DNA from 4 places in the Paenibacillus sp. FSL L8-0494 genome. Region 4 is predicted to be linked to each of the others. Evidence: riboswitches for the same ligand, from Rfam matches in the RefSeq annotation. Region 4 holds a riboswitch; each other region holds the start of a gene.
The links. A riboswitch is a leader RNA that binds a small molecule or an ion and turns the genes downstream of it on or off. The one in region 4 is predicted to bind cyclic di-AMP.

Region 1: linked by a shared signal. The riboswitch ahead of NYE35_RS26590 (alpha/beta fold hydrolase) and the one ahead of NYE35_RS11310 (KamA family radical SAM protein) in region 4 are both predicted to bind cyclic di-AMP.
Region 2: linked by a shared signal. The riboswitch ahead of NYE35_RS00540 (C40 family peptidase) and the one ahead of NYE35_RS11310 (KamA family radical SAM protein) in region 4 are both predicted to bind cyclic di-AMP.
Region 3: linked by a shared signal. The riboswitch ahead of NYE35_RS03005 (hypothetical protein) and the one ahead of NYE35_RS11310 (KamA family radical SAM protein) in region 4 are both predicted to bind cyclic di-AMP.

What each region holds. Positions count from the first base shown of each region.
Region 1 is NZ_JBBOPQ010000001.1:5,895,813-5,903,169, forward strand. Features, by position in the region: gene NYE35_RS26585 (exosporium glycoprotein BclB-related protein) at 1-1,116, shown strand, start outside; gene NYE35_RS26590 (alpha/beta fold hydrolase) at 2,634-3,443, opposite strand; cyclic di-AMP (ydaO/yuaA leader) riboswitch at 3,549-3,735, opposite strand; gene NYE35_RS26595 (hypothetical protein) at 4,056-4,229, opposite strand; gene NYE35_RS26600 (Nif3-like dinuclear metal center hexameric protein) at 4,314-5,108, opposite strand; gene NYE35_RS26605 (alpha-glucuronidase family glycosyl hydrolase) at 5,133-7,187, opposite strand; gene NYE35_RS26610 (endo-1,4-beta-xylanase) at 7,270-7,357, opposite strand, start outside.
Region 2 is NZ_JBBOPQ010000001.1:109,591-116,947, forward strand. Features, by position in the region: gene motB (flagellar motor protein MotB) at 1-632, opposite strand, end outside; gene motA (flagellar motor stator protein MotA) at 616-1,416, opposite strand; gene NYE35_RS00520 (hypothetical protein) at 1,623-1,916, shown strand; gene NYE35_RS00525 (4a-hydroxytetrahydrobiopterin dehydratase) at 2,145-2,432, shown strand; gene NYE35_RS00530 (c-type cytochrome) at 2,514-2,870, opposite strand; gene NYE35_RS00535 (GNAT family N-acetyltransferase) at 2,998-3,483, opposite strand; gene NYE35_RS00540 (C40 family peptidase) at 3,672-4,163, opposite strand; cyclic di-AMP (ydaO/yuaA leader) riboswitch at 4,169-4,311, opposite strand; gene NYE35_RS00545 (C40 family peptidase) at 4,674-5,102, opposite strand; cyclic di-AMP (ydaO/yuaA leader) riboswitch at 5,160-5,298, opposite strand; gene NYE35_RS00550 (hypothetical protein) at 5,516-6,346, opposite strand; gene NYE35_RS00555 (M1 family aminopeptidase) at 6,358-7,357, opposite strand, start outside.
Region 3 is NZ_JBBOPQ010000001.1:644,610-651,966, forward strand. Features, by position in the region: gene NYE35_RS02990 (hypothetical protein) at 1-108, shown strand, start outside; gene NYE35_RS02995 (hypothetical protein) at 571-1,023, opposite strand; gene NYE35_RS03000 (hypothetical protein) at 1,064-1,585, opposite strand; gene NYE35_RS03005 (hypothetical protein) at 1,600-2,154, opposite strand; cyclic di-AMP (ydaO/yuaA leader) riboswitch at 2,223-2,387, opposite strand; cyclic di-AMP (ydaO/yuaA leader) riboswitch at 2,807-2,996, shown strand; gene NYE35_RS03010 (hypothetical protein) at 3,249-3,665, shown strand; gene kdpF (K(+)-transporting ATPase subunit F) at 3,792-3,869, shown strand; gene kdpA (potassium-transporting ATPase subunit KdpA) at 3,882-5,558, shown strand; gene kdpB (potassium-transporting ATPase subunit KdpB) at 5,575-7,357, shown strand, end outside.
Region 4 is NZ_JBBOPQ010000001.1:2,542,687-2,550,043, forward strand. Features, by position in the region: gene NYE35_RS11295 (YdeI/OmpD-associated family protein) at 1-294, opposite strand, end outside; gene NYE35_RS11300 (DinB family protein) at 351-866, opposite strand; gene NYE35_RS11305 (helix-turn-helix transcriptional regulator) at 949-1,860, opposite strand; gene NYE35_RS11310 (KamA family radical SAM protein) at 2,003-3,175, opposite strand; cyclic di-AMP (ydaO/yuaA leader) riboswitch at 3,308-3,451, opposite strand; gene NYE35_RS11315 (helix-turn-helix domain-containing protein) at 3,500-5,167, opposite strand; gene NYE35_RS11320 (ABC transporter substrate-binding protein) at 5,307-6,332, opposite strand; gene NYE35_RS11325 (HAD family hydrolase) at 6,860-7,357, shown strand, end outside.

The DNA of each region.
Region 1 (7,357 bases), 3.4 Mb from region 4:
GGCCCCCAAGGACCTCAAGGACCTCAAGGACCTCAAGGAACACCGGGACTTCAAGGACCTCAGGGGCCGCAAGGGGTAGGGCTGCAAGGGATTGTAATCTTTAATCCTGCACAAAGTCCTACTTATCCAGCAGGTCAAGTAGTAACCTTCAATGGCAGCACCTATATTGCTACCGTCTCTGGACCTACTGGAATACCCGGGAGTTCACCAGATTACTTGTTAATCGCTGGTGGCGCGATGGGACCTCAAGGACCACAGGGTGTGCAGGGGATTCAAGGGCCAACAGGTGCGCAAGGACCAGCGGGTCCAGGCGTAGGAGCAACTGGAGCGACTGGCTCGACTGGCGCTGCAGGCTTGGCAGGCCCTGCTGGTGCAACGGGCGCGACGGGCGACCCCGGCACGGTCGGCGTTGCCGGAGCTACGGGTGCAACGGGTGCGACTGGTGATCCCGGCGCGGTCGGCGTTGCCGGAGCTACGGGTGCAACGGGTGCGACTGGTGATCCCGGTGCGGTCGGCGTTGCCGGAGCTACGGGTGCAACGGGTGATCCCGGCGCGGTTGGAGCTACTGGCATTACCGGAGTCACTGGTGCAACCGGTAACGGTGCAATTATTCCGCTGGCATCCGGAGGACCTATTATTATGACCACGGTTTTAGGTGGTTTGGTGGGAACAACAAGCCTTGTAGGCTTCGGAAGTTCAGCCACAGGCATTTCTCTTGTTGGCGGTAATGTTGATTTAACAGGTACTCTCCTTGGACCGCTTATCAACTTTGCATTCTCGACTCCTCGTGCAGGAGTGATAACATCCCTTGCTGCTTATTTCAGTAATACCATAGCTTTATCGCTGCTTGGTACTACAATAAATGTAACAGCACAGTTGTACCAATCGGCCACACCAAATAACACATTTACTGCTATTCCAGGGGCATTAGTAGCGCTCCCACCTATCACAGGTACTATTAATCTAGGAACTTTTGTCAATGGAATTACAAATGATATCAATTTTGCTGTAACACCACAGACACGTCTGCTTATGGTATTCTCAGCCACTGCTACAGGCCTCACCCTTGTAAATACAGTCACTGGTTATGCAAGTGCTGGCTTTACGATTGTATAATCATTAAAACAAATTCAAAAAAAGGCATCTGCCATTCCTTCTAAGGAGTGACAGATGCCTTTTTGGTAATATGCGGTACAATTACTTGATCTTTCGGACTCAAATGCCGCTATTCGTTAATTTATCCCTGTTTAGAGAGATCATCGGACCTGAGAGGCGCTATTGGGCAGAAATGGTGCTCAATAGCGTCTATTTTGTACAAATAACGCCTATGGGGTCCAATAGCAACTCAAAAATAGGAAAATATTGCAAATAAGAGCGCTTGAGTCCGATAGTCTGTCAATGCCACTCCCCGCTCTTCTTCTCTCCTACTCATGTCCGGAGGCTGAATCCCTATTACCGAAACCTTCCTTTCCTTTGGTCTCGATCAGGAGCTGCAGATACGCTGCTTATTACACCTCCTTCTATACACTTACAATCACTACTTAGAGTCTACTGTTTCTTTCCCACGTCGGATGAGCTGCTTACTATGCCTCCCTCTATACACTTACCTTAACTACTTAGGTCTACCGTACTCTCCCACGTCGGATGAGCTGCTTACTACGCCTCCTTCTATACACTTACCTTCACTACTTAGGGTCTACCGTTCTTTCCCACGTCTGATGAGCTGCTTACTACACCTCCTTCTATACACTTACAATCACTACTTAGGGTCTACCGTTCTCTCCCACGTCGGGTCAGCAGCTTATTACGCCCCTTCTATACACTTACCATCACTACTTAGGGTCTACCGTTCTTTCCCACGTCTGATGCGCTGCTTACTACGCCTCCCTCCATACTCTTACCATCACTACTTAGGGTCTACTGTTCTTTCCCATGTCGGGTGAGACGCTTACTACGCCCCTTCTATACTCTTACCTTCACTACTTAGAGTCTACTGTTCTTTCCCATGTCGGGTGAGACGCTTACTACGCCCCTTCTATACTCTTACCTTCACTACTTAGAGACTACTGTTCTTTCCCACGTCGGGTGAACTATATTTGATGCTGTGGTAGGGTAGGGACATTAAGTGGCGTTCTAGGTACAATATGCTTGTAAATGTTCAACATCCACCGGTTAGTAAAATACCAAAGGCTGGCTCATTCGTAGATTTCACTACTGATGAGCCAGCCTTTAGTTAGATATCCATTATATTAGGGAAATCCTCCCTAATATTCATCGATAATCGCTTTAAAATAAGGTTTTTAGGGAAATCCTCCCTAAAAATTCTTGCAAATACCCATTTATGGCTAAAAACACCCTATTATTAGGGAGGATTTCCCTAATCCACGTTCTAGGAGCCATAATTCCCTTCACTTTAGGGAGAATTTCCCTAATCCACGTTCTAGGAGCCATGCTCTCTATCACTTTAGGGAGAATTTCCCTAATTCACGTGCTAGAAGCCATAATCCCCTTCACTTTAGGGAGAATCCCCTAAAGTTCTACCCAGAAAGACGTCCCATAGCCAGCTCATGCTCCCTGGCTATGGGACGCCTTTTTCCACTTAAACGCTTCGCTTGTAAAGGTCTCCCTATAGATCAGCTAATCTGCTGACTGCCCTGCTGCTTCTCTAAGAAACGTTGAAGAATCGCATTGAATTGCTCCGGCTGGCATAGATTACTTGGATCTAATGCGTTCGGAATAATCGCCAACTGCGCATGTGGCAGCTGAGACACCATTTCCTTCATACAATTCACTCCAAATTCATTAAAGTCCCCTACAATACATAAAGCAGGACGTTTAAAAGCCTTTAAGCATCTGGTGTAATCAACATGGCTTGTAGCCAGTCTTTGCCGATATAGCTCCCGGGGACGTTTGTCCAGCAGCCCTCTTCTAATCTCATTGTAGGCCAGACTCCAGCGCTCTCGGTACATCATCCGAATCGAAGGCAACACCAGCTCGCTTGGGAGATAATACATTAGCAAACTGCAATATGCTGCCATAGTTTGTATTTTCCCTACAATTGTTGATCCGTGAGTCCTACAGAAGCTATCCGCGACCACAATGGCTTTCACACGCTCAGGATATTGTTTGGCAATATGCTGAACGACTAAGCCACCATAGGCGATTCCTACAAAAACTGCTTCACGAATACCTAGGTCATTCAACAGCATAATCAAATCCAGACATTGCGTCTCAATAATCTCATGTGGGGCCTCCAGCAGTTTACCAGACTTGCCATTCCCCCGTAAATCGCACAAAATCACTTTATATTTATCGGAAAAATACTCCAGCTGTGGTTTGAACATACTGTGTGTTAATCCATGTCCATGGATAAACACAACCGGAGTGCCAGTTCCATTGATTTCATAATAGAGCGAAGTTCCGTTCAGTTTAGCGATAGGCAAAGGTAACACCTCTTTCATAATAAATTCTACGTCTATATCTGCTTAAAAACGCAGCAAAAAACCACAGAGGGATTCTCTGTGGCTATTCATCACTAAACACGCCATTCATCCTCTCTCCATACGCTTACGAGGTTAGCTGTCGGATTCGGGCAGTGAGAGTTGCCCTACCTGCAGGGATGCATGTTATGCACCCGGAACAGGATTCACCCCATAACCAGTGCCGACTCTCACATCGGCTGCCAGTTGTTGGTTCCCCCGCTTTCCAGAAACGGAAATTAAGCGGATTGCTTATGTAATTGTAAATTTAAGATAATTGTCAGTTCTGAGATGAATCATACTCTTGTAAGGTTTGCTTGTAAAGGAGGGCTCTGGTCAAAATAATGTTGAAAGCAATGCTTTTCATTTCATATTGAGCATACTCTTCATTTTCTCTTTCTTTTGCTCTTGTTTACTCGTTTTATTTAAGAAAATGGCTCTGAACCAAGCCAAACGGAGGTTAAAACACCAGTACTTTCTATATAAAGGCCATCCTTTTCACTGGAGATATGAAAAAAGCTAAGCAGAATCAGAGGTATTCCCCTGTCCACTTAGCTTCCTCTTACAATACTATGGCTACAAAAGATCGGCGTTTTTCAATGCATGCTCCCAGCTTGGAAAAAAGAACAGCGCACTTCTCATAAGCTCAGGATCGCTCTGCTTTACTTGTTTTTTACTGATCGAGCTTCCGTCGCTTTGCAGCTTTTTGATCCGACTTAATACTTCATCAGCCTCCAAAGGAATTTCCATTGAAACACTCCTTTCTCAGTGACCTGTTTCCCTTCATTTTCTCCATAATATGTTTATTTATTCCGTACTCTTTATTTCCCCAGATTAAACCATCTGATAGATGGGTTGTTCAGCAATGAACCGGTTAGGAAGCATGGGATATTTGTCTGCTAAGATTTCAGCTAAATATTTCATTCCCGGCGCTTCACTCTCCGCATGACCTAACATGATGAGCGCTTTAGATCTGCCTTGGTGCCCTGCATCCCGCACATATTCCGGAGTCTCCCACTCTGGTCCCTCTCCAGCAATAATTAAATCAAGATTGTGATCATTAAAATGCGGAATAGCCATCGTCCCGCCTCCTCTGTAACCTACTAATATCCCTACGCGTTTGCAGGACAGAGACAGGTCACCGGCAGCGCGTACATAAGAGATCCCTAGCTTACTTTTAATATATTGAGCAGCTTCCAGTACAGTCATAGCAGGAATATTGAGAATCGTAGCAGCTGCTTGCTGCTCTTCCACGTATGCGGACCAATCTAGTTCTTGCAGTAAACCCACCATAATTCCATCCGGCTTTTGCCGATGCCAATAATCATGATAACGAAAAATAGCAATTTGGGAATGTTCGATCAGACTTTTTTTCGCATGATAAACCGGATCACCTTCTAACCACTCGCTCGCCGCATGATGGCTATAAAATACACCTTCATGCGTGATCAGCAAATTGGCTCCTAACGCTATTGCTTGCTCCACAACATTTTGTGTGGCAGAGAAGGCCGTAATAATCCCTGTGACTTCAGTTTCCGGTTCCCCTGGGTTCAGAATATCGACAGTGCCTTCTACCTGTTCCACAGTTCCCATTAAATCTTCCAGAATCGCTCTAATCGTGAGGCTCACTATCATCATCCCTCGATTCGAAATCTAATAAATCTTTCTGCCTTTAAGATCCTCAATTCCGCTCTTGCGGTAAAAATACGTATTGATCCGATCTCTCCATTCCTGCGCATGCTCTGCTTGCTCTTCAAGACGTTGCTTCACTTGCATATACAATCCACTATCCACGCCGCCTTCAAGTGATTCCCATGTCGCTAGAAGCTGTGCAGCCTGCTCAGCCCCCTCAAAATGAGTATCGTAGATATGCTGAATAATAGTTTGCCCCGATTGCAGAACATACGTGTATGGAACATGATGAAAGAACAGCAACAGCTCTTCCGGACAAGACGCTAGATTCTCATAATTTGATGCATTAAGCCCCATATACTGTCCGCTATAACCCGTTCCCGATTTGACTGAACGATCCACACCAATGCCCTTATGATCCGCATAATGGTACGTTCCCCACTTGGCGTATTCATACCCATCCACATTCGGCCCATAATGATGATCCGGATTAACCATCCAACCCACACCTAATGGAGCTGTGTAAGATTCGTAAATCCTCCATGAGTCCATCAACATCCCGCGAATAGCAGCCACTAGACCTTCATCAGTGCCAAAGGTAAGCCGAATCCATTCCTCAGCTATTTCTTTTGCCGTCAGCTCCGGATTCCAAATTAATCTTCCATATCCATACAGATTAGCTTGAGCTAACCCATGCCCCGTCCAGTTCATGTCATCTCCAACATTAGTTACAGCAGCCACACCATTATACTTATTTCCCCACACCGATCCGTCCACAACATGTTTCACAAGCGTAGTTTGCCCTTTGGCATAAGTATTGAAATCAAGGACTTCTTTCCACTGTGGAACAAGATAACAGAGATGCCGCTGCTGCCCCGTATATTCTTGAGCAATCTGAAACTCCATCAGATGATTGGTATGTTCCAGTGCGCCAAACAGCGGAGATACCGGTTCTCTGACTTGAAAATCCATCGGTCCATTCTTGATTTGCAGCACTACATTATCATTAAATCGGCCATCCAATGGTTTGAAATGATCATATGCCGCTCTGGCCCGATCTGTCTTACGGTCACGCCAATCCTGCTTGCAGTTATATACGAAACAACGCCAAATCACGATTCCGCCAAACGGCTCCAGTGCTTCTCCCAGCATGTTGGCGCCATCTGCATGGTCACGCCCGTAAGTGAATGGTCCTGGTCGATTTTCTGAATCCGCTTTGACCACAAACCCGCCAAAATCAGGTATCGCCCGATAAACCTCACTAGCCTTATCTTTCCACCATTGCCGCACCGCTGAATCCAGTGGATCAGCTGTCTCCAATGCTCCGATCTGTATCGGGCTGGCGAAGTTAGCACTGAGGAATAGCTTAATTCCGTATACGCGGAATATTCCTGCAATTAACGCGATATCAGGCAAATATTGCTCCGTTATAAATAGAGATTCAAGCTCATGAACATTCACATTGTTAATCGAAATCGCGTTGATCCCCACAGAGGACATCAATCTGGCATAATCACGCAGCCGCTTTGTATCGTTAAGAAATTGATTGGACTCGTAAAAAAAGGACCGTCCAGCATAGCCACGTTCAATACTGCCATCAAAATTATCCCAGTGATTAATCATTCGCAGGCCGTTCACCGGACTCATAGACAAATTCAGAGCGTCTATTTCGCTTTCTGTTCCTATCAGCCGTAAAAGATGGAATACGCCATACAATATTCCAACAGGCGTTGAAGCACCGATAGCGATACATTTCTCAGCAGCGTTTGTACGTATAAGGAAACCTTCAGCACCCAGTGAATCGGTTCGCTCTCCTGCGAATACTCTACCAATTAACGGATTCCCCCCTTGGAAGGTTCCTATAACGATACACGGTCCTTCTGATTGCGCTGTGAGCAGTGGCGCTTTGCCCAGCATAGAGGTCATCCCCTGTATGAATTCCGCGGCTGCCGCCTGAATCGTTTCGTTGTCCTCCGTTACAACCAGCTCACCACACCAATTTGTATATTGATTGTATAGAGATCCAGATTTCAGCTGGCCATAGTTGAGCCAAGCCTCATAAGCGGTATTTGTCATGTATATTCCTCCCGTATAAATAACCCGCCCTGGATTGAAAAGGACGGGTTCATAATTCGCAAGCTTGAGCAGGTTACCCGCTCTATGATTTGGTGACAGCGTTAAGCAATTGGTGATAAGCCGGCTTAGGATTATGCTGCTCATCGAATAGAAATGGCCAATTTTTCCGT
Region 2 (7,357 bases), 2.4 Mb from region 4:
ATCTTCATGAACTGAAGTGCCCGATCCGCACTCAGATCCCAGTTGGATGAATAGTTGCTATTAGAAATCGGAATATCGTCGGTGTGCCCTTGCACTACTACATCATAATCCGGGAATTGCTGCAGCATCGTTGAGATGGATTTAGCTAATTGCCGCGAATCATCCTTAACAATGGCTTGGCCAGAAGCGAACAATGCGTTATCACTGATCGTAATCATTAGCTGAGATTGATTAAGCTTCGTACTGAGCAGATCAGTTAGGCCGTTGCTCTTAATATATTGATCGAATTGTTTCTTAAGCTTCTCTAAATCCTCTTGTTCCTTTTGTCGTAGCTTTGCCATTTCTGCTTCTTCAGCTTTCTTGGAAGTAGAGCTACCCATCTTATCATTTTTCCCTAGATCTTCTTGAGTCTTACTAGGCATTGCTGCCCGCTCTTCAAGAATACCTGTACCGCCATTAAGTGCGGAACTGAAGGCCTGACTCATCTCTTCAAATTTCTTGGCATCCGTTGCACTCATAGAATACATAACGATGAACAGAGCCACCAGAAGAGTCATGAGGTCGGAGTAAGGTAACAGCCACGATTCATCGGCATGTTCTTCATGCTCTTCGTGTCTAGTCTTTTTGCTCACCTGATCCACCGTCCTTCTCATTTAACTTAACGCGTTGCGAAGGTGTTAGGAATACAGCAAGCTTCTGATTGATGGCAATAGTAGATACACCGGACTGTATGGACAAAAGACCTTCGACCATCATCATTCGAACTTCGATTTCTTGTTTGGAGAGACGTTTCAGCTTATTAGCAATAGGATGCCATAATACGTAACCTGTAAAGATACCAAGCAATGTGGCGATGAAGGCAGCCCCGATTGCCGCAGCCAGTTTGTTCATATCACTCATATCAGCCAGAGCGGCGATGAGACCGATAACCGCCCCGAGCACCCCGAGGGTAGGAGCATACATACCTGCCTGTGAGAAAATGAGGGCTCCTGCTTTATGTCTATCCTCTGTGGCGTGGATATCCTCCATGAGGACATCGCGGACAAAATCCTGATCATTTCCATCAATAATCATCCGCATGCCGTTTCTGAGGAAGTTATCTTCTATTTCATCGACCTTTGATTCTAGAGCCAACAGACCTTCACGCCGTGTGATAGAAGCCCATTCCATGAACATAGTGATTAATTCGGGTTTACTGATTAATTTCTTTTTGATAAAAATCATTTTGAACAGACTTGGAATCTTTTTGACCTCGTTGAAAGGAAAGGCCATGAAAATAGAAGCTGCCGTACCCACCAAGATAATAACGTAAGCAGCGGGTGTGGCCAAAGCATGAAGTGGAGCGTGCTTGAGGATCATGCCCCAGATTACAGCAACCAAACCAAAAATTAAACCAATTATTGTTGAAATTTCCATTTTGCACCTCGTCCGTGAGATTTAAGATGTGTTCCGACAATGCCGCGTATATCATCCTTGAAACAGCGGCAGGGCACTCTGTGCGAAACCGAATTAACGTATATTCTTATTTATCGACATCATTCGGTTTTTTGTGAAGTCATTTTTTCGGCTATAATGGATAAGGTAAGTAATTATTCATCTGTGAAGAAAACGGAGTGATATACGTGGGTGTAAAGCATGGTAGAGATTACGGTGAAATTCTAACCGATTTGACCGAAGCCGTCGGACGAATTTCCGATGGATATTTATTTTTTGAGATGGATCCGGACGAGTGGCAGGAACTACCCCAAGAATCAAAGCTGGAGGTATGGGAAGCATTGGCTGAGGATCTTTTCTTCGCGCTGGGTAATGAACCTATGATTGAAGTGGGGAGCGGCGTAATTATTTACGATAAGGACACGCACCGCATTAATATTCTAGTTGGCGAAGAGGATTTGGCTTCAGTAGTTTTGATTTAGGCAGAGGAGACGTCTGGACGTAATTTGCCCGTAGTTAGTAGCCCGTGTTAAAATTGATAAAGCCGAGTTATAATCGCTGGGATTTGTGAATACATTTAATCGAAAATATCGCCTTTATCCTGGCACATCCCTTGGACCTCAGAAGCTAAGGGATGTTTTGTTTAACGCCTAAGACAAGTAAAGGGAACTACGCACTTTACTGCAATTTTTTGTAAGGGAGGAAACGAATTGTTATTTACGGAAGAGGAACTGCGTGAGGAGATCACCAAGCTGGAGGGCTGGAAACTGGAAGATAATGTTATGGTGCGAAAATATATGTTCAGCCAATATATGAAGGGCATTGCGTTCGTTGATGAAGTAGCCACGATTTCAGAAGCCTTCGATCACCATCCACATATTACGATTGATTATAAAACAGTTACCCTGCGCCTGAAATCTAATGAAGAAGATGGGATTACAGCTCTAGATCTTCGAGAGGCGCATGAATTTAATGAAGCCTTTGAAAAAAATCATTAGTTTAGCCAAAATCATAAAATAAACGCCCGTGCACAGATAGTCACCTATCTCATACACGGGCGTTTTTGGTTGCTTGGCTGGTTACTTTTTCTCTGAGAGCCAGAGTGCGACGTTGGCGATCTCTTCAGGAGCTAGCTTCTCCTTAAAGGAAGGCATTTGGCCACGTCCTTTGGTGACGATGCTGTAGATTTCCTCAGCGTCATGCTGACCGCCTTCATTCTGAAGACTTGGTCCAACTCCACCTTGAAGCTGATCGCCGTGACAGGTGATACAGCTGGCTTTCACGGTTGCTTCTGCCTTTGCGGCGTCCAGTTGAACTACCGGCATCGTGGGCTTATTTTCTTCTGCTACCTCTTCTTTACCCGGAAGTGTAAACATGAGTACTACCGCAAAGGCACAGGCGGCAAAAAACAAACCGCTCATGATCCATTTCTGCATCCCAATTCGTCCCTTCTATGTAAGCTGCTCCCTACATTATAGCTTATGGTGAAGCGTTATCATAGGGTTTGTGACAAAAAAATGAACGAGAATACAATCATTCTTATGAAATATCTGGTATTTAATATCATTTGTCATAGACCATGCAATAAAAAGGTTTGTCTCCTGTAGGTGTGCGGCGTTCATACGTATCTGTAATCGTAAATCCACATTTTTGATAAGTTCGAATGGCGCGTTGGTTCCAGGTCAGGACTTCCAGATCTATCTCACGATCAGGATAACGACTCAAGGCTGTCTGGACGATGGCATCTACGAATAGTTTGCCTAAACCATGGCCGCATAGATCGGGGCGCATCCCAACTCCTAAACGGACGACTCCTTCCATCGGGAACAACTGTGCGAATCCGCACAAAACCTTATTTTCATTTAATATGGAGATATATTGTTCCTCCCGGAGCTGCGGATCACCAAACTCGATGCCAAGAGCCTGCATCTGCTCCCACGGCATCCAGCCATAAATATTATATGGGGGCGTATAGCTCCACTTACAAATAGCTTCTCCGTGAATTGCCTCCATAGGAACAACATGAAAAGTTACCGAGGGGTTTATCATAAGGTCAACGATCTCCTTTCACGAGGACATTGCTATATTACTAATTATATACAAAATGGGGGAGGTTCGACTCAGAAACTTTATATGAGGGGAATGTTTTACAAATTATGAGAGGGGTAAATAAGTAATAAGACAAAAAAACAAGCTCTCCTCCAAGAGTACCTTGGAAAAGAGCCTATGTACGTTATTTATTGCACATCATCATTGTCTTCCGATTCAGCAGCAACCGATTGGTAAGCGTCTGTGCTCATAATGCGCTTGGCACCAACGTAGCGTTTCACGTAGTAGCTATCACTCAGAGAGCTAATCGTAACACCGCGTGAGGTAGAAGCGTGTGCGAACTTACCTTCACCGACATAAATGCCGACATGGGAGACACCTTTGCCACTTGTATTGAAGAATACAAGATCTCCGGCTCTTATATCATCACGGGAGATTGCTGTGCCCATTTGATATTGGGAACCTGATTGGTGTGGAAGGTTAATGCCAATCTTATCAAACACATACATTGTAAATCCGGAGCAATCAAATCCGTTAGTGGATATACCGCCGGATACGTATTTAGTACCGATGGCCTTGTCAATCACTTTATCCATTTTGGAATCTGCGAAAGCGCTTCCTGCTCCGATGGTGAGGATGATGGAAAAGCTTAGTACTGCTGCTGCTAACTTCTTCTTCAAAAGTGTATACCCCTTCCAAATGCCTACGAGGTTAGCTTAAGGGTTCGGTTGAAGGTCCCCTATGACCCCTCTATATAATGGAGGTCAATTCACCCAAAGTTGGTTCCCCCGTTTTCCTAATAGTTAGGAAACTCGGCTCATACTGTTGATTAGGATTAGCTTGTAATCAATACATGACAAAACCTTTGTAAATAACAACTTAATGATTACAAAAATGTTACTAAAATCTCACTGCGCTAATTGTAACAAACAGAAAGCCGCTTGGCAATCGTTTTTAACATATTAATGCAGAAAAATTGGAATTTTTACGGTAGAAAGGCATATGTAAGCGTTAATAATGACCTAATTTTTAATATAATTGCAATTTTTATCAAATAAACGTGTTTCAATTGGGCTCTAATAGTGTAAAAATATATTATGGAATAAAGAAAAACCCGAATTTGATTACGGGCATAATCAGATTCAGGTTCATATAGTTGTAATTGTGAGGTTATAGTTGTGAGGAAGGTTTCAATCGAAGGCTACAGCTTGATAAGCTGAAGTACTCATTACTCTTTTAGCGCCAACATAACGATTGGCCCAGTAGGCCTGACTGAGTGAAGTGATGGTCACTCCACGCGAAGAGGACGATTGTGCGAATTTTCCGTTTCCAACATAAATGCCGACATGGGATACTCCATTGCCAAGTGTGTTAAAGAACACTAGATCACCAGAACGCAGATTGCTTTTGGATACAGCAGTTCCAACGCTATATTGAGCTTTTGATGTACGAGGTAAAGTAAGACCCACATTCTTGAATACATACTTTGTAAATCCAGAGCAATCAAATCCGGCAGTGCTTGTACCTCCGGTTTTATAGGCAACTCCAATAGTCTTTGAGATTACAGAGTCCATTTTAGAGTCGGCAAAGGCGCTTCCTCCACCAATAGATAATGCCATTACAAGTCCTAGCGCCGCAGCGACGCATTTTTTTCTTAAATTATGTCTTTTCAAAAGATGTACTCCTTCCAAGGCCTGCGAGGTTAGCTTAAGGGTTCGGTAGAAGATTCCCTATGATCCCTGTAAAGCGAGATCAATTCACCCAAAATATGGTTCCCCCACTTCCCGGTGCAAAGGAATTAGGCGTGTTAAGCACCAGAGAATGACGTTTCGACAGTTACACTTACGATAAATACATTTAGTTATGTAGGAATCGTTTCAATTGATTACAAAATTGTTACTAATAGCACAGGACTTATTGTAACAGAGCTTTTACGATTTTGCAAATACTCTTAAGTTATCCGTAATGAGAAAAAGTCCCAGCTCCTGAATACAGGAATTGGGACCTTTTTATTATGTCAAATAAGGTTGATTTATTGTGGAAATGCTTTGCTACGCCATAGATGATATTGTGCAGAGATTCCCCACATTTTTAAGAGCGTAGAAGGTAGTGGTGAGATTTGCCGTATTATAAGTGCCGGTAGGCCGGGACAGAACAGACCCGTCAGTCCGCACACTAGCAGTAAGAGCAGGCCTCCCGCCCCAAGTACAATGGAAACACCTATAGCAGGAATCAGTGACCGCAAGCAGATGATCAGTGAGGAGAACATTCCTGTACCGCCGGTGTAACCAAACTGCATATATAGAAGAAACAGGCGCACGATAAAAATATATATAAGCCATGCCAATACGTATGGTACTAAATGAAGTAACAAAGCGTAGTTAAACAAAGAGGATAAGAACAGCCCGTACATTTTTGGAGCAAGCCAGTAAAGCGGCAGCAGGGTCAGCACCCATTCGATTAGGCTAAAGACTAAGACAGGTAGTCCATAGATCTTCATGCCAGGGAAAAAGAACAGTCCACGCTCGCCCTTTCGCTCCTGGTGGAGCTCATGCAGCAATCCTGCCCTTATGAAAGGGGAAAGCAGAAGTCGCAAGACAACAAGCGCCAGAAGCATCCATAACCAAGTGCGTATCGCAGGGTCCGTATTCAAGCTGAACTGTCCCTCGATATAATACAACAGTCTGCCCATACCGCTGCCTCCGGCGTCTTTATCCGGATAGCGCAGTAGAATTGGAATAATAGCAGATCGGATGAAACCATACATAAAGTAGCCCCAGAGCAGTCGGTAGATGAAGAGCAGAATTAAAATATAAAATTGCTCCTTCATGCTTTGCCAGCCGCGGGTTATCGATGTTCTCACAATCATTCACCTCACCAGACAAGAGTTCCGAGCACGGTTTCAAGTAGTTTAGTTACACTTAATGTCCAGCGAGAGAGCGTCTTGGGCTCTATTTCCGCCAGCCTAAAGTTGTTTAGATGTTTGCTCTCCAATAAGATGGAATGTTCAGGGTCAATCTCAGCAGAGAGAAGAGGCTTATCGCTTAACAATTGAAACGTAGTCTCTGCTCCTTCACCGTTCCAGACCCGCTGCACCGAAGAGCTGTCGGCGAATGTGAATTTCACGGGAACATCAACGTAATGGCTCCCTTTGTTTGAAATCTTCACTAATGATTCGTAGCTTGGGGCATCGCCGCTGTTATTTTTTTTAAAAGTAATCGTATCTACTGAGAAGTCAGGCGCTCCATCACCATAAATGTAATCATCGAAATAGGCCTGCCATGATTTTTTGGTTACCTTCTCAACGACTTTCTGAAAATCTGACGTAGCAGGATGCTCGAAACGGAACTTACGAGCGTAGGAGGACATGATGTTGTTCATTGCTTTGGTACCTACCTGGCGTTCGATATCTTTAAGTACAAGCTTGCCGCGGATATAAACATTTCGGCTATAGGAATCCGCCCCTGCATATTTCCACGTTTCCAGATTTAACGGCTCAGGTATAGTTACCAGGCTGGCCTGTAAAGGCAAATTAGACTTGATACCGTATTCTTGCTCCATAAGTCTGTCTTCGGCATAGGAAGTGAAGCTTTCATCCAGCCAGGCCTCCTCGAATTCATTACTGGCTATCATACCGTAGAAGTATTGATGGCCGATTTCATGAATGACGGTTCTTTCAAGTGAGGTATCTGGAGAAGAATCCGCGGCCCCAAAGGCTGTAATAAGGGTAGGGTATTCCATTCCTCCAGCACCGTTGCCCTCCTTAGGTGGGACGACAATAGACAGCGTAGAGTAGGGATAAGGACCATACCATTTGCTGAAGTAGGTCAGGGCAGCCTTGGCAGCCTGAAGGTAACGCTCTTTTAAATCTTTG
Region 3 (7,357 bases), 1.9 Mb from region 4:
TTCGTTCAAGGCGTATTGACCGGTGTTGCTATAGTGGGGATGTTGGCAGGATTGTGGATGTACAGTAAGGCGCGTAAGAGTAAGGCGCGTAAGAGTAAGGCACAATAGTAGGTACTGAATTTTCGGGGGGGATCCTAACAGCCATTTATGGTTGCTGGGATATCCCCGTTTTTGCGTTGGCAATCTCTTTGTATACGAGCTGATATAGCTAACGGACCCAGCAACACTTAAATGCAACAATCATCGAGATTTGGCAAGATATCGGACACAATAGTCGCTATTGGCATGAAAAACGGTGAATTAGTAGCTCTTTTAACCAAATAGTTGCACTGGAGTCCGATACTATGCTCAAAAGGCGATAAACGTGCAAATAATGTCATCTGGGTCCGTAAGCCTTGCCTTGGTGGAAGATGATTAGGGCCTGCTTGAAGACGATCCGAGACGCTCATCGCTCGGGATTTCTACTGGAGTCCGAACGCCGGCCAAATTTGAGGAAAAGCTTCAATTAAAGGCTCCTGAGTCCGTTAGATGCTTCATGCGCTTAAAGATCGTCTGAATTCTAGTCAGTGACTAAATTATAGAAAGATTTGCGCTCGTTCGTATATCCGCTTGGGCGGTCATCTGCTCCCGTACAGCTCTAAGCTGTGCTTTCAGTGCAGGAACACTTTTTTGCAGAATAATGCTTATTTGAGAAAGAGGCAGCTTTAAGCCGTACCACAATACCTTCACAAGCTGTTCCTCCCAAGGTAATCCCTTAGCCGATAGAAGAGAGCGCCGGGCAAAAGAATCAGCACACTGGCGAATACAAGTGCGGTAAGCGTGGATAGAGAATAACTGAGGGTCGAAGTTATCCTGACGATATATTTTATGAAGCTCTGTGAAGGTGCGGATAGTAACCTTGTCTGCCTCATTAGATTGTTCTAATAACATGGAACTGAGTACGTAGACTTCATTAGTATACTTTTGAACACACTCTGCAAATTTAGCACTGTAGGTGGACACGGGAGGTAAGGGGTCAGGCATGGTGAACACGATCCTTTCAGAATGAGAGATTTGCTTGAATCTATAATATAGAAAAGTAAGAGATGGATTTATTGATAAGATCGGCGGTGTCTGGTTCCGGGCAACTGTGTTTCTGCTGGGAGGCAGTGGATAAAGCTTTGGAAGGTTTGTAGTAGAGCCGTTCACTTCTGGAATTGCTCCCCCCAGCTGCAACACTGTACAGACGCCCTTGCTGAATATGCCCTGCCAAGGATTTACCCTGGAGCTTGGCCTTTAAATCCTGCAAAGCACCCTGAACTAGCTCAAGCTTAACCTGCTCCCAATCTGAACCTTCGCGGCGGACCTTATCCAGCGCTTCCTCAAGACGGCAATGACAGATAGCCCGTAAAAAAGAACTCCATTTAATGAGATCGAAATTTTTGGTGTTGGCAGAGATTAGACAAGCCCCCCAACTGCAACCTCCCTTACAGGTGAGCTTCAGAATACCATAACGGCAGCCTTCAGCCCCTTCCATTCCATAGTGAATAGGCTCGGGTTCATCCAATACAAATACTTCAATGCGGGATAGTCTGCGCTGGTCCATAGTAGGGTTCCTCCTTAGATTTCCAACAGCTTTAAGTCTACATGATGAGTGACACTAGCCTTTTCTACACAAGCGAGCATTTCCATTTTATTCTCACAGACTGCGGTATGCTCTAGCCATAGTCGGAACTTCTCTTTCCGTATAACAGATAGATGTAAGGGAAAGGTGCTGCGGGATCTCAAGACATACCAACCGGCGCTTACATCTTTCCAAGGCTCCTTGAAGGCTGTAAACCACGGGAGTTTTTGATGCGATGACCAATCCTGCTGCTGTTGTTGTTCTCGAATTTTTTTATATATTTCATATACAATCTTAGAGTCTAAACAGTCTTTACAAGAAGAAGGTGTACTGAATTGGCGAAGGGCTTGGATCTGGTTCTGGCCAAATGCATAACCTACAATGTACCTGTGATTATTTTCTTCGAACCACAAGGCCCCGAAACAAACGTAATTTAGACTTATCGGCTCAAGCAGCCCTTGATGTATCCCTAAATAATAGTGCTTCAAAACATTCACCCCATCCAGCGTGCTATCACCTAATAGGCTCAGGTAACGCAAAAACCGCAGCAAGAGGAGGACCTCTGCTGCGGTTTTGGATTACAGGCAGATATACCTGGGCCAAAGCGTGGCGGATCAAGGGTCTCTCTCTTTACGCTTACGAGGTTAGCTGTCGGATTCGGACGGTGAGAGTCGCCCTACCTATTGAGACTTACGCAGTCTCCTTTGGATTCACCCCAAGTAGGCCAGGTGGCCTGATGGTTCCCCCGTTCCCTGCGAATGCAGGAACTCAGCGTTGATTGTTTTTCATGAATTAGATTCAACCCGAATCATACTCTTTTCAAGATTTTCTGTAAAAAACGGAAAATGTTCTTTTAGAGCGATTTTAACCATATCCTGCCGACTACGACTGAAAAACGAGGTAAATAGGTATTTATGGCGTGTTATCGCGCCTCTTTCTCGCTCAACCTCAGCTTCTTGCGTTTCTACCTATAAAGGGAATTTGCAGTATTTTCGCTCTAAAAAGGTGAATAAAATCACATGGGTTATAGATAGCGATTAAACGCTCGAAACTCGAGTAAACAAGAGATATAGAGAGATTAGATATCAAGTAAGCGCTATCTAATGGGAAAATAGTTTTTAATTTGCATTATTTTGGCATCATTCAGGTTTTACAAGTCTTCGTGCATAAGAGTATGATTACTCCTGTTTCAACGACAATCGAATATTTGATCCGCTTAATTTCCGATAAGGAAAGCGGGGGAACCAACAATCGGCAGCCGATGTGAGAGTCGGAAGCTGATTATGGGGTGAATCCTGTAGAGGGTGCGAGTGAGCTCGCATCTATACAGGTAGGGCGACTCTCACCGCCCGAATCCGACAGCTAACCTCGTAAGCGTATGGAGAGAGGATGAGTGCAATGTGACCGCTAGCGAGCCACAGAGGAGATCCTTTGTGGCTTTTTGCTGTGCTCTTAGAAGCAAAGCATTTATGGAGGCCTCCCCCAAGAGGTCGCTAAATTCATCATTAGCGGTATTTGTAAGGCAGCGTCTAATGACGTGACACAACCGAGCTTTAGGTTGTGCCCGAAAATGACGATAGGTCAACATCCTTTCGGAGATTTTCGTTGCCTCCTTGTTGTAAATGAGCAGGAGGAGAAAAAAGAGATGACGGATCAGAATGAATATGTGCTTGTATGTGCGCCTACAAAGGCGGGAGAACATTTCATTAAACTTCTGAAGTTCAGGGGTATTAAGATGGCGGGATTAACCAACAATCTGGCTGAGAAAGCTTTACTAGAGGAGCTCGGAATCGAGCAGGTTATTCTAGTGGATACCCGCCATCAGAGCACTTGGTTTCGCCCATCGTTCCCGGTAGGCAGGGTATATCTGTTTGAGAGCAGCTTTCCGCTTTGCTGCCGCTATATTCAGATGTGCCGTACCTGGACGACACAGCCAATTTTTGTGATTACAAGTTCTATAAATCCTAGATTGGTCTATAAAAGACTTGGTGCGAGCTATGTAATCTATTCCCATAGTGGTGATGCTGATTTTCTAATCGATAGATCACCTCATCAAGGATAATGGAAGGAGTGCGGAAGATATGATGGATCTGTATATGGTGGCTTCGTTAGCTGTAATTTACGGGTTATTTTATGGCTTTATGCGCTGGTGCGCAGGTGTAGTTGAGGATACGGGGAGGGATAAGCTGTGATTCTAGTAATCGCTGTTACCCTACTGTTGTTTATATATCTGGTTTACGCGTTGATTCATCCTGAGAAATTTTAAGGAGGGGCATTCATGGGCATTTTGCAAATAGTCGTCGTAATTGTAATTCTCATCTTGTTGGTCAAGCCGATGGGGACGTATTTATATCATGTATTTTCTAACGAACCGAATCGTACGGATCGCTGGTTTGCAGGCACAGAGAAAGGTATTTATAAGCTGATCGGCCTGAAAAAACGGGACGGAATGTCCTGGAAGAAGTATGCACTCAGCTTTGTTTTAACTAATATCGTACTGGTTGCTTTCAGTTATATTTTTCTAAGATTACAGCGGGGATTGCCGCTGAACCCGAATGGAATTGCCGATATGGAACAGACGCTTTCATTTAATACGGTGATCAGCTTTATGACCAATACGAACCTGCAGCATTATAGCGGGGAGACGGGACTATCGTATTTTTCACAAATGGCAGTCATCACGATGATGATGTTCACGTCTGCAGCGAGCGGATTTTCTGTTGCGGTTGCTTTTGTCAGAGGGATTACAGGACAGAAATCAGTCGGAAATTTTTTTGAGGACTTCGTAAAAGCACATATTCGTGTATTCATTCCATTAGCTCTGCTAGTTTCATTGGTGCTGGTAGGATTGCATGTGCCACAAACGCTCAAGCCATCGCTTGAGGTCACTACACTCGAAGGGCAGACGCAACAAATCGCTATCGGTCCAGTCGCTTCTTTGGAGTCAATTAAACACTTAGGTACGAATGGTGGCGGCTTCTTCGGAGCCAATTCAGCGCATCCTTTTGAGAACCCTAATCCACTTACGAACGTTCTGGAGATTCTCTCTATGTGGATGTTGCCAGCCTCTTTGCCATATATGTACGGATTGTTCGCTAAGAACAAACGTCAGGGCTGGGTGATTTTCACAGCAATGATGACCTTGTTCGTTCTGCTGCTGGGGCTGAATTATTATGCGGAAACTAAAGGGAATCCCGCTATTAATGCGCTGGGGATCGAGTCTTCGCAAGGCAGCATGGAAGGTAAAGAGGTGCGTTTTGGTATCCCGCAATCTTCGCTGTTCACTTCGGTAACAACGGCAGCTACGACAGGTAGTGTTAACAATATGCATGATACGCTGACACCGCTGGGTGGCATTACCCCTCTGGCCCTAATGATGCTCAATAACGTCTTCGGGGGAAAAGGTGTAGGACTAATCAATATGCTGATGTATGCCATCATGGGCGTCTTCTTATGTGGACTAATGGTTGGCAGAACACCAGAGTTTCTCGGGCGAAAGATAGAAGCCAAGGAGATGAAGCTGATTGCGATTGCTATCCTTGTGCATCCGTTCATTATCCTTGTACCAACAGCAGGTGCGTTCTTAACGGACTTGGGCAACGGTTCCATCACGAATCCCGGATTCCATGGACTTAGCCAAGTGTTATATGAATATGTCTCTTCTGCCGCGAACAATGGTTCAGGATTTGAAGGGCTTGCGGACAATACCACCTTTTGGAATGTTACAACCGGGATCGTAATGATGCTTGGCCGTTATGTCTCTATAATCGCAATGCTGGCAGTTGCAGGTTCACTGATCCAGAAGAAGCCGGTTCCTGAGACGATTGGCACATTCCGCACAGACAATGGTCTGTTCACCGGAATTCTGATTGGTACGGTAGTGATTATCGGTGCGCTGACGTTTCTGCCGGTCATTGTGCTCGGCCCGATTGCAGAATATTTGACCTTACGGTAGGAAGAGGGAGAACAAGATGAGTACTGTAAAAAGAAAAAAGCTGCTGACGGGACCCATACTCCTAAGCGCTGTAAAGGATAGCTTTATTAAGCTTAACCCGGTGACGTTAATCAAAAATCCGGTCATGTTCGTAGTCGAAATCGGCACGATTATTGTATTGCTTATGGTACTGGCCCCCGGATATTTTAATGCAGAGAAATCGGTAGGCTTCAATATCACGGTGTTGTTCATTCTGTTATTCACAGTGCTGTTTGCCAACTTCGCTGAAGCGCTGGCTGAAGGCCGCGGGAAGGCACAGGCGGATTCGCTTAAGAAAACGAAACAGGATATCACAGCTAATAAGCTCGTTGGAGGGTCTGTGAAGACCGTTTCTTCCTCCGAGCTGCGGAAAGGAGATATCGTGATCGTCAGTCAGGGAGAACTTATCCCTGGCGATGGTGAAGTGATTGAAGGGCTGGCCTCCGTAGATGAATCGGCAATTACAGGTGAATCTGCACCTGTTATTAAGGAAGCCGGCGGAGATTTCGGCTCAGTCACAGGCGGCACCCGGGTAGTTAGTGATGAGATTAAAGTCAAAATTACCAGTGATCCCGGTGAGTCATTCTTGGATCGGATGATCTCCCTCGTTGAAGGGGCGAAACGTCAGAAGACACCCAATGAAATTGCACTAAATACACTCTTGATCAGTCTGACGTTGATTTTCCTGATTGTAGTAGTGACCTTGCGGCCAATTGCGACTTATCTGGGTGTTGATCTAGATATTCCTGTTATGATCGCCCTGTTGGTCTGTCTGATCCCGACCACAATCGGGGGACTGCTCTCCGCTATCGGGATAGCAGGGATGGACCGCGTCACACAGTTTAATGTCCTTGCTATGTCAGGGAAGGCCGTTGAAGCTGCCGGCGACATTAATACAATGATTCTAGATAAGACCGGTACGATTACTTTCGGAAACCGGATGGCGAGTGATTTTGTGCCAGTTGGAGATGAAACGGAAGCTGAGCTTACGGCTTGGGCAGCTATTAGTTCGCTAAAGGATGAGACTCCGGAAGGACGTTCTGTTATTGAGCTGGCTAAGAAGCTGGAACGCAGCTATGACAGCAAACTTGCTGAAGGCGGAGAGTTCGTAGAGTTTAAGGCTGAGACCCGGATGAGTGGTATAGATCTGCGGGATGGACGATCTGTTCGTAAAGGGGCAGTCGATTCCGTGAAGAAATGGGTACAGTCGAAGGGCGGAGTCATTCCCGCGAACCTCGACAGTAATTCCGATGCTATCGCCCGGATGGGGGGGACCCCGCTTGCTGTTGCGGTAGACAACCGGATTTATGGACTTATTTACTTAAAGGATACAGTTAAGCCAGGCATGAAAGAGCGGTTTGATGAGCTGCGAAAAATGGGAATCAAGACTATCATGTGTACAGGGGACAATCCGCTGACCGCAGCTACTATTGCCCGTGAAGCAGGGGTAGATGATTTTATTGCAGAGAGTACACCTGAGGATAAAATAGCGGTTATCCGCCGCGAGCAGAACGAAGGCAAGCTGGTGGCAATGACTGGTGATGGTACGAATGACGCACCTGCCCTCGCCCAAGCTGATGTGGGCTTAGCGATGAACAGCGGGACCACAGCCGCTAAGGAAGCAGCAAATATGGTTGATCTGGACTCCGATCCCTCGAAGATCATTGAGGTTGTAGCTATTGGTAAACAGCTACTGATGACGCGGGGCGCGTTGACAACGTTCAGTATTGCGAATGATATCGCTAAATATTTCGCAATTATTCCGGCAATGTTCATGCTCG
Region 4 (7,357 bases):
TAACCCCAGCTTTTCGAGGCGGCGGACCCGTTCTTTGTTCAATTCAGTCCAAGAGCTTTTTTTACTTCGGGGAGAGAGTCTTTGCGCCAGCTCTGTTTCCGAAATTTTCTTTTTCACTCCATCGATCCATCCAAAACACAAACATTCCTCAACTACGTCCAAATATAGCAACGTTTCTGGGTTTGGCGTCATACTAACGAGTACCCAACAAGATTTTTCAGTCTTACAATTCTCCTGCAGCCAAACTCTTAAATCTTCTCTCGTTTTTACTGTAATTAGATTTTCAATCTCCATAATTAAAATACAATTTCCTTTCTAGGTATGGAGTGGGGCAGATTGCCCATTAGTGTTTAAACAGCTTCCGCTGTTACCTGATACCAAAAAAGAGAATAGTCATTCATGGTGGAAGCGTGGCCTAACTGCCGTAACATAGTAGAGATATTGCCTCTATGATAAGTCCCGTGATTGACGACTTGCAACACAATTTCTGATAGGCGTGTTTGGCGGATTCCGGCGAATGGATTGTCAAGCAGAATGGTTTGCTCCAAATCGGATTGGTGGTGTAACCATTCTTTGTATTGTTCCGATAGCTGTGCAAAGATATTTACGTACTCATCCACAGAATCTAGAATGCTCAAATTTAGCGGGATACTTTGTTGAAAAGCCTCAGGCATGGCAGTGCCCGTTAAAACAAGATACCAGATCGTATCAACCGCATAGATATGGCTAAGGGCATGAGCGATGGTGGGAAATGAGCTGTTCACTTCTTGACTTAGCACAGAAGCCGGGAGTTCCTTGATTCTCCCCAGGATAGTTTGGTTTGCCCATGTGTGGTATTTAAACATTTCTACTGGATAATTTGTCATTCGTATTGTCTCCTTTTGAATTGTCATGGATTTGTTTTTGTTACTGTTGTTAATATAAAAGAAGAAGTATGACATCAGACTGTCATACTTCTTCATAAAGTTTGAGTGTGTTTTGAAGCTGCTCTTTTAAAATACCTCGCAATGCAGGGGGTTCGAGGACTTCGGCCCCGCTGCCGAAACTCAGCAGAATGGACCAAAGCCAACGAGCTTCCAATGGCTTATACACAGGAATTCGCATCGTCATGCTTTTATCAGAATGAAATTCCTTGTCGACTTGATGAAACTGATCCAAAGCTTCTGCCAAAGCCTCAGGGCCCACCCGGATTACTATTTCCTCCACCTGATCTACCCTGTTTGAACAGCCAGCCTCTTTGGGTACTTCATGTTGTGATTGAAAGGTATCCTGCGTCAGGAACAAATTCAGCATCCGGGAAAGACGAAACTCCCGATAATCCTGCCGTGCCCGGCAATAACCATAGATGTACCAGTTGCTATATTTAAAATGAAGCTTTACTGGTTCCATTTCACGGGTTGTACGTTCATTTTTTACACTGATGTAATCAAAACGGACAACATTTCGTTCCGCTATAGCCGCACGTAAAAGAGGAAGTGCGTCAGGATCCGTACGCCGGGTTTCAAGATCCACCGCGAGACTAGAAGTCTGTGGCTCCGTTCCTATCGTTTGCAGCCGTTCAATGGTTCCTTGCGTATGCTCATCTTCAAACACGGAAGAGAGACTGTTAAGTACAGTAATCAGAGAAGTGACATCATACGAACGGAGCAGGCTTTTATCCATTTTATATCCGTCCATAATGCCATATCCACCTTTAGTTCCCTGATATGATACGACCGGGATACCAGCGGCACAAATCACATCGATATCCCTATAGATCGTCCGCTGGGAAACCTGAAACTCTTCAGCCAGCTTGGAGGCAGATAAAACTTCGTGGTTCAATAGCTTGTAGATCATAGAAATCAATCTTTCCAATTTCATGTGTGCATTCCCACCCATTAGTCCATTTCGTGTTACAGCGTGATTATATCATAGATTTTTTCGGGCTAATTTTGGGAGGGAGGAGTTTTGTTGTTGGTGATGAAGAAATATCCTATGACAGAGTCTGACAGAGCCGATTAATTTATTTACAGATTAAATCCGCAGGCTCTGATAAATGATTAACAGAAATAATAGCATCGTTTTTTTTCACAGGTGGGGTCCAATATTGCTCATTCCCAGGCAGGTCATCGAACCATTCGGCGTCCTTTGGACAATCTAGAATCATGAATTTTCCGTATTCCTGATCTCTGGATTGATGGTATTTGAGATAGGCTTTCCCGTTATCAATGGCGAGAATTTCTATTTTTCCTGAGGTGTGGCTCATGGATAAGCGTACTCTTTTGCCAAGTCCTGAGGTTCTAGCTTTGGCTTCTTCTACAATTTGATAGACTTGCTCGAGCGGTAATACGAAATCCCGGTTTCCGGCAACGGGCCGGTTCACAAAGAAGTAGTAGGGTGTAACGCCAGCCCATGAAAGTCGGTCCAGTAGTTCCCCTAAAATAATGGGATCATCGTTGATGCCTTTGAGGATGGGAGTCTGATTTACGACAATTGCCCCTGCGTTGTGGAGAGCTTTAAATGCTTTTTTGGCTTCAGGTGTGATTTCACGAGGATGATTGATGTGCGCCATAACATAGATTCGTTTGTCTTCGGTAGAGTAAGTACGAATCAGCTCCAGCAGCTCTTCGTCTTCAGAGATCCGCATCGGATTAAATACGGGAATTTTGGAACCTAGTCTAATGATCTTAACATGCTCAATGCTTCTTAGATTTTCAATAATGGATCTTAGCTTCGGTGTGGAGAGAATTAAACTGTCCCCGCCCGTAAGAAGTACGTTGTTAATCTCCGGATTCTTTGCGATATACTCCAAGCCCGGAGAGACATCAGCCATCGCCTCTTTCACGTCATTTCGGAACAGACGCTTACGGAAACAGTAGCGGCAATAAGCCCCGCAGACCTCGGATACAATCAGTAGTGCAGTGGTTCTATACTTGTGCTGACAACCAGGTACCACATAATTCGTGTCCTCATCGGAGGCGTCCCAGCGCCCATACTCCAGCAGTTCACCTTCGTTAGGAATAACCAGCTTACGGATGGGATCATCTGGATCATCCCAGTTAATCAAAGACAGATAGTAGTCATTTACACGAAAAACAAATTTGTCTGTAATTTCTTTCAGATTCTCTTTTTCCAGCTCAGACAACATAGCTATTTTGTTAATATCCGTGAAGTACTTTACCTTTTGCACGTACATCTCTCCTTTGTCTCGTAGTGTGAGAAATGAGGGAGCCTTAGTGTCAAAGGCCAATCTACTGCCAGCAGGGTCCAAAAAAAGCACAAAAAGAGACCCTTAGCAAGGGTCTCTGGTTATGTAAATAACATGAAAAGCAGACCCATCCACTGCTGACGAGGTTAGCTGACGGACTCGGGTAAGATGGTACCCTACATTCTAATGCTCAATGATTCGCCCCAATTAACTGGTTCCCCCGCTTTTCAACTGTAAAAGTTGGAAATTAAGCGTAGATAAAGTATACCCTATCAAGTTTTGAAAAGTCAAAAGAGAATCCTAGATTCACCTTCAATTGCTAGCGCTACTTCCGCCGAGTAGTTTAGGCAACAGCGTTAGCAGTTTCTCCCGGGTTAACGCATCACTAGAGTTCCATTTGCTTCCGTCGAGCAGATAAACATGTCCCTGACGTACTGCCGGAAGAGTGTTCCAAAGTGAACTGTCTAGTAATCGTTCCATCGCAGCTCGCGAGTCTTTGCGTTCCGGAATGAACATGAAGATATGATCTCCGGCGTAGGCAGGCAGTCGTGTTGGATCAACTTCGGCGAACCCTAACTCTTCGTCCAATATGGCTTGGATCTCTTCGGTCGGTTGTAAACCACATGGGGCATAAAGCGCAGTGGAGAATCCGGACATTCCCATAGCATATAGATGATCTCCATGATCATAGACCAAAGCAGAGGCGGTTTCTCCAACTTGGAGAGTTGTCGAGTAAAGCTGCTGCCACATGGCAGCGTTTTTGATTGTGAATGACTCCAGCCATGCTTCGGCTTCGCGCTGTTTACCTAGCCAACTGCCTAATGTCCGCATTCGGTTGTCGAGAGGCGCAAATGAATCAAAGGTGAGTGTCGGAGCGATACCAGAAACTGCTCTGTAGGCTCTTTCATCACTATTTGCCAAAATGATCAAATCTGGGTTTAGGGAAGCGGTCAACTGCGGGTCCAGTGGAAACCCGACGTTGGCGAGCTTCTTAAGCCGATGTTTATAGACGCTGTTCCGGGCGAATGCTTCATCTCCACCGATAGGCTTTACACCTAACGCGAGAAGGTCGCCAAGTGTCTCGCCATGATAGACAATACGTTTCGCTCGTTCAGGAATTTCCACCTCATGACCCGTCCAATCCTTGACGGTAAGCTTACGACCTTGCTGATGTGCATATTGTCCGGGTGTAACTCCGGTTTTTTGCCGAAAGCGGCGGCTGAAATAATATTCATCCGAGAAGCCGACCAGTCTGGCGATTTCCCGCAGTGGTTCAGTCGATTCCTGCAGGAATCGTTTGGAATGATTAATACGCAGATCCGTCAGGTATTCAAGCGGCTTTTTACCCGTAAGCTGCTGAAAGATCGGTGTATATTGCCAGATTGATATTCCCGCCAATTCAGCTAACTGCTTCACGGTGATACTCTCTGTATAATGCTCCTGAATGAATGTTATGGTCTTTTCTACGGATTCCGTAGGACTTGGCAGGTGTTTGGAAGGGTAATTATGCTCAAAAAGTAACAGCAGCAATTCTTGGAATTTTAATTGTTGCTTGAATTGTTGTACATCATCGGTGTTATTCCTGTTCATGAGCAGGTCTTCGACTAGCCGGATTACCTTGGTGAACGGGTGCACAATTAACTCCCGCCTGCCGGAAAGCAGCTCTCCAGAATATCGTTTAGGAAGCTTGGTTGTATAAATTGCTGTAAAGGTGATGAGGTAATAATACAACGTCAGCTCCTGGTTGTTCGTACTATAGGAGATTCCAGGAGATAGTAGATAACATTTATCCGTACTTAGTATCACGCTTTGATCATCGAGGTTCAATTGTCCGTTCCCTCCAGTAAATATGAGAAGGGTATAGTCCTGGGTTGTACGCGTTATAGAGCTTGAATCGGCAGCTTGAATCATCAGTTCGGCCTCGTTTAGCTGAAATAGCAGAGAGTGGAGTGGGGGGCAGGACGATGATGTATGCAGCATGGGTTCAGCCTCCGTTCATTTGGTGAGAATGATTATCAATGAATTCATTGTATATAAAAAAAAGAAGCATATCAACAGCCGTTGACATGCTTCTTGCAGTTTTTTATCAGCCTTGTGTTAAACTCTTCATCACAGAAGGTTATTTCATATTCAATAGCTGTGGAATTTCGCCAAGCAGCCATTCTCTTGTTGTTGCATCACTTGAAGTCTTCATGATGTCTTGTGTATAGACATATCCGTTCTTGACGGCAGGAAGGCTCTTCCAGATAGGGCTCTTTAATAGATTCTCTGTGGATTGTTTTGCTTCTTCTGCCACTGGAGTCAAGATGAATATCCGGTCTCCGGCATATTCTTTCAGGACTTCCATGGATACTTCCTGGAACCCTTTACCTTCATCAAGTATCTTCTGAATAGCTGGAGTTGCATTGAAGCCATTCTCCCCATAGAGTACCTGTGAAAGTCCGGTTGCTGCCATTATAAACAATCTGTCTCCTGGATAATAAGTGAAGACCGCAGCCGTTTCGCCCTCTTTCATGCCTGCGGATTTCAATTGCTTCCACATGTTCTCTTCAGCGGTTTTATACTGGGCAAGCCATGCTTCTGCTTCAGTCGTTTTACCAACAATTCCACCAATGTCCAGCATACGTTCCTGGAGTGGGGCAAAGGTATTAAATATTATCGTTGGTGCAATTTTGGAGAGCTGCTCGAAATCAGCTTCATCTGTGCCCGCATAGATGATCAAGTCAGGTTGAAGCTCCAATGTTTTTTCCAGATTGATAGGGAAGCCTACATCCTCCACACCTTGCAATTGATCTTCAAAAATCTGGCCTTCCCCCATAGAAAGAGGATAACCTACCGCCTGCACACCAAGTGCGAGCAAATCGCCATAAGTTTCTCCAGAATAGATAATTCGCTGCAGATTCACTGGAATCTCTACAGTATGTCCTATGTAATCTGTATAGGAGCGGGTAGTCGCTGCAGCTTCATCTGTACTGCTATCTGAGGGTTCTGCTGAAGGTGCCGCGGTTGCAGCGGAAGAGTTCCCGGTTGCGTTTGCCGTACTATTGGCAGAGGATTGTTCCTTTGAGTTTCCGCACGCCAGTAGCAATGTACTCAGCAAAAATAGTACACATACCACAGCGAAGGACTGTCTTACCTTGTTCATATCTTATTGCCTCCCTATTATATGTAACGACCACCAATAATGATAATCATTCTCGATTAAAAACTATCATAAATTAAAGCCTCTTTTTACTCAATGGACAAAAAATAACCCCGTAATTTGATTTGTACAATCAAGTAAAAAGGATGTGGTTGAAATTATTTTAAATTATTTTTAGCTGCTTGGAAAAATACTCTAAATAACAGCAATGGAGAGAAAGAGAGGGAGCTTGCCTTCATAACAAACTTGGCAGAAGGAATCCCTTGAAGCACATAGGATTGTGGTGTTTTTTTGAATCTGATTATTGTTATGTATTAAGATGTTCAGGTGATGCAAAAATTCAGGGTTGTCCGCATTCATTGTAATCGTTATCATTACGTGGCATGTTATCTACCGTGCTTGACGTCAGTAGAAGGGCTTTGTTATGGTTTTTATAGTCAAACGCAAGCCGAAATAGCTTTTTGTAGAATATGCAGAAGGTTTTGCGTAAGATATTCTAACCAAACATAATACGAGGGAGATGGTTGATTGTGATCAAAGGAATTATTTTTGATTTTGACGGAACGATTATCGACACGGAGACTGCTTGGTACACCGCATTTAACGAGGCTTATGCAGAATATGGAGTGGACCTGACGCTTGAACAATATTCCACCTGCATCGGCACGAGCTTGAACAGTTTTAATCCTTATGAATATTTGATGACTGATCTTAAGCTCGCAATTGACAAAGAAGAGTTCAGCAAGGCTGTTAAACAGAGACACAGCAAACTTATGGAGCTTGAAACAATAAGACCAGGTATTCAGCATTATCTTGATTCTGCCAAGGCAGCTGGACTGCGCATAGGGCTGGCCTCAAGTTCTTCCCTGGAATGGGTGGAAAAATATCTGAATCAATTGGGTATTCGCGAGTATTTCGAATGTGTTCGGACTGCCGACCATGTGGCAAAAGTGAAACCAGATCCGGAGCTATATAACCAAACGTTAGCTTGTCTTGGAATCACAGCTGATGAGGCGGTTGCTATCGAG